Regions from separate parts of the Enterococcus spodopteracolus genome, predicted to be linked through region 4. Evidence: riboswitches for the same ligand, from Rfam matches in the RefSeq annotation. Region 4 holds a riboswitch; each other region holds the start of a gene.
What was found. A riboswitch is a leader RNA that binds a small molecule or an ion and turns the genes downstream of it on or off. The one in region 4 is predicted to bind magnesium.

Region 1: another riboswitch for magnesium. It lies ahead of P3R27_RS04585 (LCP family protein); the one in region 4 lies ahead of mgtA (magnesium-translocating P-type ATPase).
Region 2: another riboswitch for magnesium. It lies ahead of mgtE (magnesium transporter); the one in region 4 lies ahead of mgtA (magnesium-translocating P-type ATPase).
Region 3: another riboswitch for magnesium. It lies ahead of P3R27_RS09200 (FtsW/RodA/SpoVE family cell cycle protein); the one in region 4 lies ahead of mgtA (magnesium-translocating P-type ATPase).

What each region holds. Positions count from the first base shown of each region.
Region 1 is NZ_JARJHD010000002.1:350,546-352,755, forward strand. It holds gene P3R27_RS04580 (flavin reductase family protein) at 1-564, shown strand, start outside; M-box (ykoK) riboswitch at 728-894, shown strand; gene P3R27_RS04585 (LCP family protein) at 1,214-2,095, shown strand.
Region 2 is NZ_JARJHD010000004.1:84,089-86,298, reverse strand. It holds gene P3R27_RS07090 (N-acetylmuramoyl-L-alanine amidase) at 1-568, shown strand, start outside; M-box (ykoK) riboswitch at 653-828, shown strand; gene mgtE (magnesium transporter) at 973-2,210, shown strand, end outside.
Region 3 is NZ_JARJHD010000006.1:107,955-110,164, reverse strand. It holds gene P3R27_RS09205 (hydroxymethylglutaryl-CoA reductase, degradative) at 1-415, shown strand, start outside; M-box (ykoK) riboswitch at 809-976, shown strand; gene P3R27_RS09200 (FtsW/RodA/SpoVE family cell cycle protein) at 1,061-2,206, shown strand; gene P3R27_RS09195 (FtsW/RodA/SpoVE family cell cycle protein) at 2,196-2,210, shown strand, end outside.
Region 4 is NZ_JARJHD010000001.1:313,127-315,336, forward strand. It holds gene ndk (nucleoside-diphosphate kinase) at 23-457, opposite strand; M-box (ykoK) riboswitch at 601-773, shown strand; gene mgtA (magnesium-translocating P-type ATPase) at 1,117-2,210, shown strand, end outside.

The DNA of each region.
Region 1 (2,210 bases), on a different contig from region 4:
TTGATTGGTTCAGTTATCCCTCGCCCGGTGGCAGTGGTTGCGACAAGATCTTCAAAAGGAGTGACCAATGTAGCACCATTTAGTTACTTCAATATCGTCAGTTCCAATCCGCCGATACTTTCTTTAGCTATCCAAAGAAAAAATGGAGAGTGGAAAGATACAGCTAAACATCTTATCGATACAAAAGAGGCCGTGCTCCATGTTCTAGACGAAAGAATACTTGTAGATGCGAATCAGACAGCTGCTAGCTTACCAAACGAAGAAAGTGAATTGTCGTTGACCTCTTTCACTACTTCCGAATCCGATACGATCAGCGTCCCAAGGATCAATGAAGCAAGTATTGCCTTTGAAACGACACTATACCAACATGTGCCGATCAAAAAAGGCCAAGAAACAACCGCTGATTTATTTTTACTGCAAATTTCTACTTATCAAATAAGTGAAGCTGTTTATGATGAACAAACAGGCTATATCGATCCGAAACAGTTACAACCAATCAGCCGCTTAGCAGGAAACGACTACGGTAAATTAGGTGAGATCATTCGCTTGTTACGTCCGGAATAAATATCCGGCTGATAACGCAGTTTTTTCTAGTGTAAAAATGATTTAAGAATCAAACGTTAGCTCTACATTTATTAAATAAAGTTTAATTTAGTTATTTTAATCTTTTTTTTATTGATTATCAATGGGAAGAGGAATATGATAAATTTTGTGAAAATCAAATAAGTACTAACCTTGTTAGGTGAGGCTCCTATACAAACATAGGCTATTGCCCAGAAACGTCGAAAGACGCCAATGGGTCAAACAGGAATTGTCGGATTAAGGCTTTTTCCAATAGCTAAGAATACGTTCTTTACGTTGTATAGTGCTAAAACTCGGACGATGAGATGATGCTAGGTCAGAAATCTTGTTCGAAAAGGTTTCTGACCTTTTCTTATGCTTTCTTTTCCTTTTTTGCTCGCTTTGCCTAACTTGTGTCTGGACAAGAAAGGGGATGCGCTGGAACAAGCTATTTGATTTTATCAATAAAGGTATTCGTCTCACTCCAAAGAATACCGAACGAAATAAAACAGAGAGACAAACAAAAAAGGTCGACGAGTTGCAGCTCAATCGACCCAAAGACATGTAAGAGAATAAACTCTTTACTTGATTCATCATAATAGACAAAGGTCCTCGTTTCAAGTAGAAGAGTTTGAAAGGAAGAGGCAACTGAATGAAACCATTTCAGAAAATCATATTAAGTATCTTGTTAGTACTTGCAATGGTCATTGGCTTTTTTTCTTTTGAATTTATCCAAGGGTTCTCCTCAGTGAAACAATCTGCAACAGTTGAGAAAGTCAATGCACAAGATGTCCCATCGATCATCAATGTAGCATTGATTGGTTCTGATGCACGATCAAAAGAAGAAAATGGTCGTTCGGATTCTTTGATGGTCGCCCAATATGATCAAAAGACCAAACAAGCCAAATTGATTTCTATCATGAGAGATTCTTACGTCTCTATTCCTGGTTATGGAATGAATAAGATCAATGCCGCCTATTCATATGGAGGTATCGACTTATTAAAACAAACCTTACAAGATAATTTCAAATTAGAGACCCCTTACTATGCAAGTATTACTTTTCAAGATTTTATTGATTATATCGATGAATTGTTTCCAGATGGCGTAACGATCGATGCAGAAAAAGATTTGGATTTAGATGGGGTAGCTATCAAAAAAGGAAAGCAAGCAATGGACGGAAATACCTTGTTGCAATATGCTCGTTTTCGTGAAGACGAAGAAGGTGATTTTGGACGGATCCGTAGACAACAACAAGTCGTTGAGGCGGTGGCCAGTCAATTGAAAGATGTCACATCGATCATCAAATTACCCAAGGCGATCGGCAAACTTTTAGGCAGTATCCAAACCAATCTACCGGAAAGTGTCCTGTTAGATTGTGGGTTAGATTTCCTAGATGACGAGAAGAAAATCAATACATTGTCCGTGCCCGTTGATAAAAGTTGGGACTTCAATGATAATACACCAGCTGGTAGTGTCTTGGAAATCGACTTGACTAAAAATCAGCAAGCGATACACGATTTTTTGGATAAATAACCATATTGATAAACCAGTTCCTAAAACGAACTGGTTTATTTTGATTAAAAAAAGTTAATATAAGAACAGTACTGGTTAAGAATCATTTGGGCTGCTGTTCTATTTCCTCTTCTAT
Region 2 (2,210 bases), on a different contig from region 4:
AACCTCAATCAATCATCTATTTGTAATGGGACATGGTGCAGGAGATCCAGGGGCTTCGTATAACGGTATCAACGAGCGAGACTTTACAAGAAATGAACTTATGCCATATTTACAAAAGTGGGCAGGGCGCTTAAAAACAAATCGTATAACCTTTTATGATACAAATGCGGATATGTTCCAAGATACTCGTAGAATGCAGGGTGCGTATACAATTAGTAGTAGTTTTTCTTCTGTAACAGAATTTCATTTAGATGCAGGAGCGATTGGTATTAGTACTGGTGGGCATGTGATTGCGCATCGTAACGGCAACTCGTATACGACACAAAATTATGCCATTGCTAATGTGATCCGCACACATGTAGGTTTATGGGGCGCTGTCCAAAATACCGGTGGTATCAACTTGAGAAGTGATTTATTGAATTTGAATGTACTACATTCTCGTGGTATCCCTTATCGACTAGCGGAACTAGGGTTTATCACCAATACTCGTGATGTAGAAAATATTCGTAGAAACATGGATCAAATTGCTAAAGGGATTGTAGAAGGAGTGACAGGAGAAAGATTGTAAAGTGATCATTTCTGTTTTATCAATTTTTTATCAAATATTAATCCTTTTATTGACAAAAACCAATTTTACCTGTAGGGTTTAATTATAAAAACTTGTTAGGTGAGGCTCCTAAAAGAACACAGGCTACTGCCCTTAAACGTCGAGAGACGCCACAGGGTATAACAGGCAACGTCGGCTTAAGGCGTGCTTAACGTAGCTATCTGGATCATATTTCCAGAATTACGTCTTTTAGTGCTAAAGCTCAGACGAGAAGTTCGTTCAGGTAAACATTGATACCATTTTGATGGGATCTTATGAGACGGCTTCTTTTGGAAGCCGTCTTTTTTATGTACTTCCTGTTTTTCTAAACGAATTTATCCAACAAGTTTATATCGAAAAAACGATGTAACAAAGGAGAATACGAGATGAGAACATTAAATGATACAAATAACTTAGAAACACAATTGAAGATTCTTAATTATCTGGAGCAAAAAAAGCTTGAAGAATTGAAGAACTATTTAGCAACAATCGAAAAAGTGGAATTGATCCAACTATTTGTTAGGCTACCTTTAGATAAGCAAGTACTGGTCTTTCGATTATTATCAAAAGACAAAGCCCTCGAAATCTTTGAAACATTTGAACCGTCTGTCCAACAAGATTTGCTTCGTTCGTTTACGGATGATGGAGTGATTGAATTTGTGAATGAGATGGCCCCAGATGATCGGGTAAGGTTATTTTACGAACTACCAGCAAGTGTGACTAAAAAACTATTGGCAGAGCTTTCTGAAGAAGAGCGAGCAACGACGAATCGATTGATGGGCTATGAACATGAGACGGCCGGACGGATCATGACGACTGAATTTATTTCAATAAAAAAAGAAATGACTGTTGAAGAAGCACTGCATAAAATCAGAAAATTAGCGAAAGAAATGGAAACAATCTATATTTTGTATGTGACAGATATGGCGAAAAAAATTGAAGGAGTACTATCATTAAAGGATCTAGTCATTGCAGAGAGTGATCAACGGATTGAAGAAATCATGATCAAGCACGTCGCTTATGTAACCACAGATACAGACCAGGAAGAAACTGCACGATTGTTACAAGAGTTAGATTTGATCGCTATTCCCGTCGTGGATAAAGAAACACGATTAGTAGGTATTGTTACAGTGGATGACGCCATCGATGTCTTAGAGCAAGAAACGACCGAGGATATGTTCAATGCTGCTGGTTTAGCAGACGTCGCCTCTGTAGAAGCTGATCGTAGTACAGTACTGATTAACGGGAATCTTTGGCAAATCTGGAAAGTCCGGTTGCCTTTCTTAGCGATCACATTGGTTGCAGGGATGTTAGCTGGTCTAGTAATCGATGAGTTTGAACAAACGTTAGAATCAGTGGCTGCTGTTGCTATTTTCATTCCGTTGATCATGGATATGGGTGGAAATGTAGGGACGCAATCATCGACGGTTTTTGTTCGCGGATTATCTTTAGGACACATTGATCTCAACACATTTATCAAGCACTTTTTGAAGGAAACAGGTATTGGGCTAAGTTTAGGAATTGTTGTAGGGATCGTATCTGGAATAGTCGCTTCTGTGTGGCAAGGGATACCATTGTTAGGTGTAGCTGTGGGGATCTCTCTAGTCTTTGCAATGACCTTAGC
Region 3 (2,210 bases), on a different contig from region 4:
TGCTTATGCTGCTCGAAATGGTAGTTACCAAGGGTTGACTGACTGGCAAATCAAGGAAGATCATTTGGTAGGGAAATTGACGGTTCCTTTAGCTGTTGCGATAGTAGGGGGCGCTTCCCGAGTCTTACCGAAAGCGAAAGCTTCTTTAGATATGTTGGCAATTGATTCTGCACAAGAATTGGCACAAGTGATTGCAGCTGTTGGTTTAGCACAAAACTTGGCGGCACTGCGTGCACTTGTTAGTGACGGTATCCAAAAAGGACATATGTCCTTACAAGCGAGAGCATTGGCAATCACAGTTGGTGCCAAAGGGGACGAAATCGAGGGAGTTGCCGCAAAGCTTAGGGAATCAGGAACGATCAACCAACAAAGCGCACTAGCTGCCTTAGAAGCTATCCAGGCAAGCAAAAACTAGGAATAATTTGCGAAATGGTCATAGTAGCTGAGTGAAAATGACAAATAATTTTCACTATTATAACATTTCTCTCGAAACACATAAAAAAATGCCTATGCTAAGTATGAAGGATCTATAATCTAAAATTTATTTTTTTCATAAGAGGCCATCACGTCTTTTTATGCTATTTTCATTTTTTGTGAGGTTGTATAATATGTAAAAAAACGTAACAGACCTTGTCGATTAAAGGTTTTCTGTTACGTTTTTTTACATACTCTGATCTAAAAAATATAGAACGTATATTATTAAATTTTAAAAATAATTTATATAACATTAAAAAAAGCTAAAGTTTTTTAAGCTTATTTGAGGTTCTCTTGTGAATAAATAATCTAACAGGTATACTTTTCCTCAAATAGAATAACTTGTTAGGCGAGACTCCTAAACAAACATAGGCTATTGCGCAGAAACGTCGAAAGACGCCAATGTGTAAAACAGGAATTGTCGGATTAAGGCTCTTCATAAGATAGCTAAGAGAAATCTTTACGTTGTTTAGTGTCAAAACTCACACGATGAGACTGAAAAGCCAATCGTTTTTTTCGTTTGGCTTTTTTTATTCAAGATGGGTAAGTGACGTATCTCCGCTGTAACACAAAGGAGAAATATAGGATGGGTGTAAAAGACATAAGAAAAATAGATTTGTATTTGCTCGTACCATATCTGTTGATCAGTGTAATAGGATTATTGATGATCTATAGTGCGAGTACATTCCGTTTGATGTCATTCAATCAAAGTACAAATCAACTTTTAGTTCGACAAATGGTATTTGTAGCACTTAGTTGGGCAATGATTTTTTTCATTTACCGAGTGAAACCTGCATTTATACTCAATCATCGAATCGTAAAAATAATGATGGGAATCGGTATCGTGGGGCTGATCTTGACAAAGGTACCTGGGATTGGTGTCAATATCAGTGGCGCGCAAAGATGGATCTCAATTGCAGGTTTTCAATTTCAACCTGCTGAAATTGTCAATGTCGGTATGATTTTTTATTTAGCTTATTATTTTAGAAAACCCAAGCAATCATTGAATGAATTAAAAAAACCCTTTTTTATCATCGCTTTATGTTCTCTACTGATTTTATTCCAACCAAAAGTAGCTGGTGCGATCTTATTGATCATCTTAGCTGCAATCATGATCACGACTGTTCAATTACCAGTTCGCTATATTTTATTGTTTTTTGCAGGACTGTTCAGTCTCTTTTTGTTCCTTGGCGGCATCATTTATTTACTAGGGCAAAATGACCTATTACCAAGTATTTTTGCTCATACTTATGATCGCTTGAGCATTGCTTTTAATCCTTTTTTAGATCCTTATGGAAAAGGATTTCAGATGAGCCAATCTTATTATGCAATGTACAACGGTGGGCTTTTTGGATTAGGGCTGGGAAATAGTATTACCAAAAAGGGCTATTTACCAGTAGCCGAGACTGATTTTATTTTTTCGATTATTTTAGAAGAGTTAGGGCTGATCGTGGGCTTACTAATTCTAGCAATGGTATTTTCGATTATTTTGCGCTTATTTGTCTTGAGTGCGAATGAGCCAAATCAGCAAATCGGGTTGATTTATTTGGGAACAGGGATGCTGTTATTGCTACAGACAAGTATCAATATTGCAAGTATCAGTGGCATGATCCCAATGACAGGTATTCCGCTTCCTTTTATTAGTTATGGAGGATCAAGTTATTTGATTTTATCCATGCTTTTGGGCGTTTGCCTGAAATTGTCCTCACGAGGTAAGCAAAATGAAATTTAAAATA
Region 4 (2,210 bases):
AAAAAGTCAGTGAGCAAAAAAATCATTTTTTCGCAGCTTCTACTTTCTTTGTATCGAATGGCGGAAAGAAACGTGTGATCTCAGTATTGGCTGCATCTCGTGAATCCGAAGCGTGAATGATATTTTCTGTACCAGGTAAGGCAAAATCGCCTCGGATCGTCCCAGGAACAGCATCCGCTGCTTTTGTTGCACCGACCATTTTGCGTACGAGATCGATCACATCTTCACCTGTTAATACCAGATAGACGACTGGACCAGAAGTCATATAGTCGATCAAGTCATCGAAAAAGCTTCGATTAGATAGATGTTGATAGTGTTCTTTTGCTAGTTTTTCAGTCATCGTCGCGAATTTCATTTCAGCGATTGCGAATCCTTTTTCTTCAAAACGCTGGATGATTCGGCCAATCAAATGACGTCTTACCCCATCAGGTTTGATAATAACAAGTGTACGTTCCATATCCTTCACTCCGATCTGTTGTGATAAGTTCATTATACCTAGAGAAAGAAAACATGACAAACGAATCCCATATAGTTTCAATTTTTTTGAAAATGTGTTTGACATTCCAGCCAATAGTTGTTACATTAGGTGAGGAAAAACTGAATAAGATTTGTTAGGTGAGGCTCCTATACAAACATAGGCTACTGCCCAAAAATGTCGAGAGACGCCAATGGGTAGAACAGGAATTGTCGAGATAAGGCTTTTCATAAGGTAGCTAAAAGCTCTTTTGCTTTTTACGTTGTATAGTGCCAAAACTCAACGAGTAGATCATCCATGCTTTTTTTTGTGCACTTTTTTGACCTTTCGCTGAGTTTTGGCGAAAGGTTTTTTGTTTCTCACCGATCTGTTTTTTCAAATAAAAAGGTGTTAGAGGGTGATCAAGTTGGGAAGTTGAAGTATCCAGTAGTCGGCCAAGAAAGTAATTTAAGTAAACGAAAGGAGATGAGAACAAATGGATGAAAGTCCGGTGTACAAGGAGACAAAGCGTTGGTATGTTGAGACTATTATCTATCTGTTCTCAGCGCCTTTGAAACACTCTGTCTCCGTTGATTAGATAAACGATCAAGCGCACAGCAGATATCAGTGTGTGTTTGGTAAGATCAAAGGAGGAACATGAGATGGAAAAAAAGAAAGAAACAAAACAAGTCTACGCTGGTTTTGCTAGTAAAAATAAGCAACAGTTATTTGACTTATTTCAAACAACACAAAAAGGCTTGTCTTCAGAACAAGTTGAAAATTTAAGAGAAGCTTATGGAAATAACAGTATTTCATATGGAAAGAAAACGCCGTTTATTGTGGAAGTGATCAAGGCGTTTATCACCCCTTTTACATTAGTATTGATTGCTTTAGGAATTATTTCTTTTATCACCGAGTATCTATTAGCTGCTCCAGCAGATAAAGATTTGTTTGGTGTAATCATTATTTTTGCCATGGTGTTAGTCAGTGGCACGATGACCTTGATCCAATCCGTACGTTCGAACCAAGCTGCTGAAAAGTTGAAATCATTGGTGAAAGTAACAGCTGCCGTAAAACGAGATGGTGGATACAAAGAAATTCCTATGGAAGAGATCGTTTGTGGCGATCAAGTTCGTTTGTCAGCTGGTGATATGATCCCAGCAGACATGCGGTTGCTCTCTGCCAAAGATTTATTTATCTCACAAGCGGCATTAACGGGTGAAAGCTATCCTGTTGAAAAGCATGCAACTGTGTGCTCTGGAAGAACACAAAGTGAAACGAGTTATGAAAATATTGCATTCATGGGAAGTAATGTGATTAGTGGTAGTGCAGAAGGTATCATCATCTCTGTTGGAAATGACACGATGTTTGGACATGTGGCACAAAACTTGTCACAAAAACCTGTAAAAACAAGCTTTGAATTAGGCATCCAAAAAACATCAATGTTGTTAATCAAATTTATGGCATTGATGGCACCAACTGTGATCGTTATCAATGGATTCACAAAAGGTGATTGGTTAGAAGCATTCTTGTTTGGCTTATCAGTCGCTGTTGGATTAACGCCAGAAATGCTACCGATGATCGTTACAACAAATCTGGTCAAAGGTGCCAGTGCTATGGCGAAAAAAGGAACAGTCATCAAAAATTTGAACGCCATTCAAAATTTTGGTGCGATCGATGTCCTTTGTACAGACAAAACAGGTACATTGACTCAAGATAAGATTATTTTAGAATATCACATGGATTGTGAAGGAAA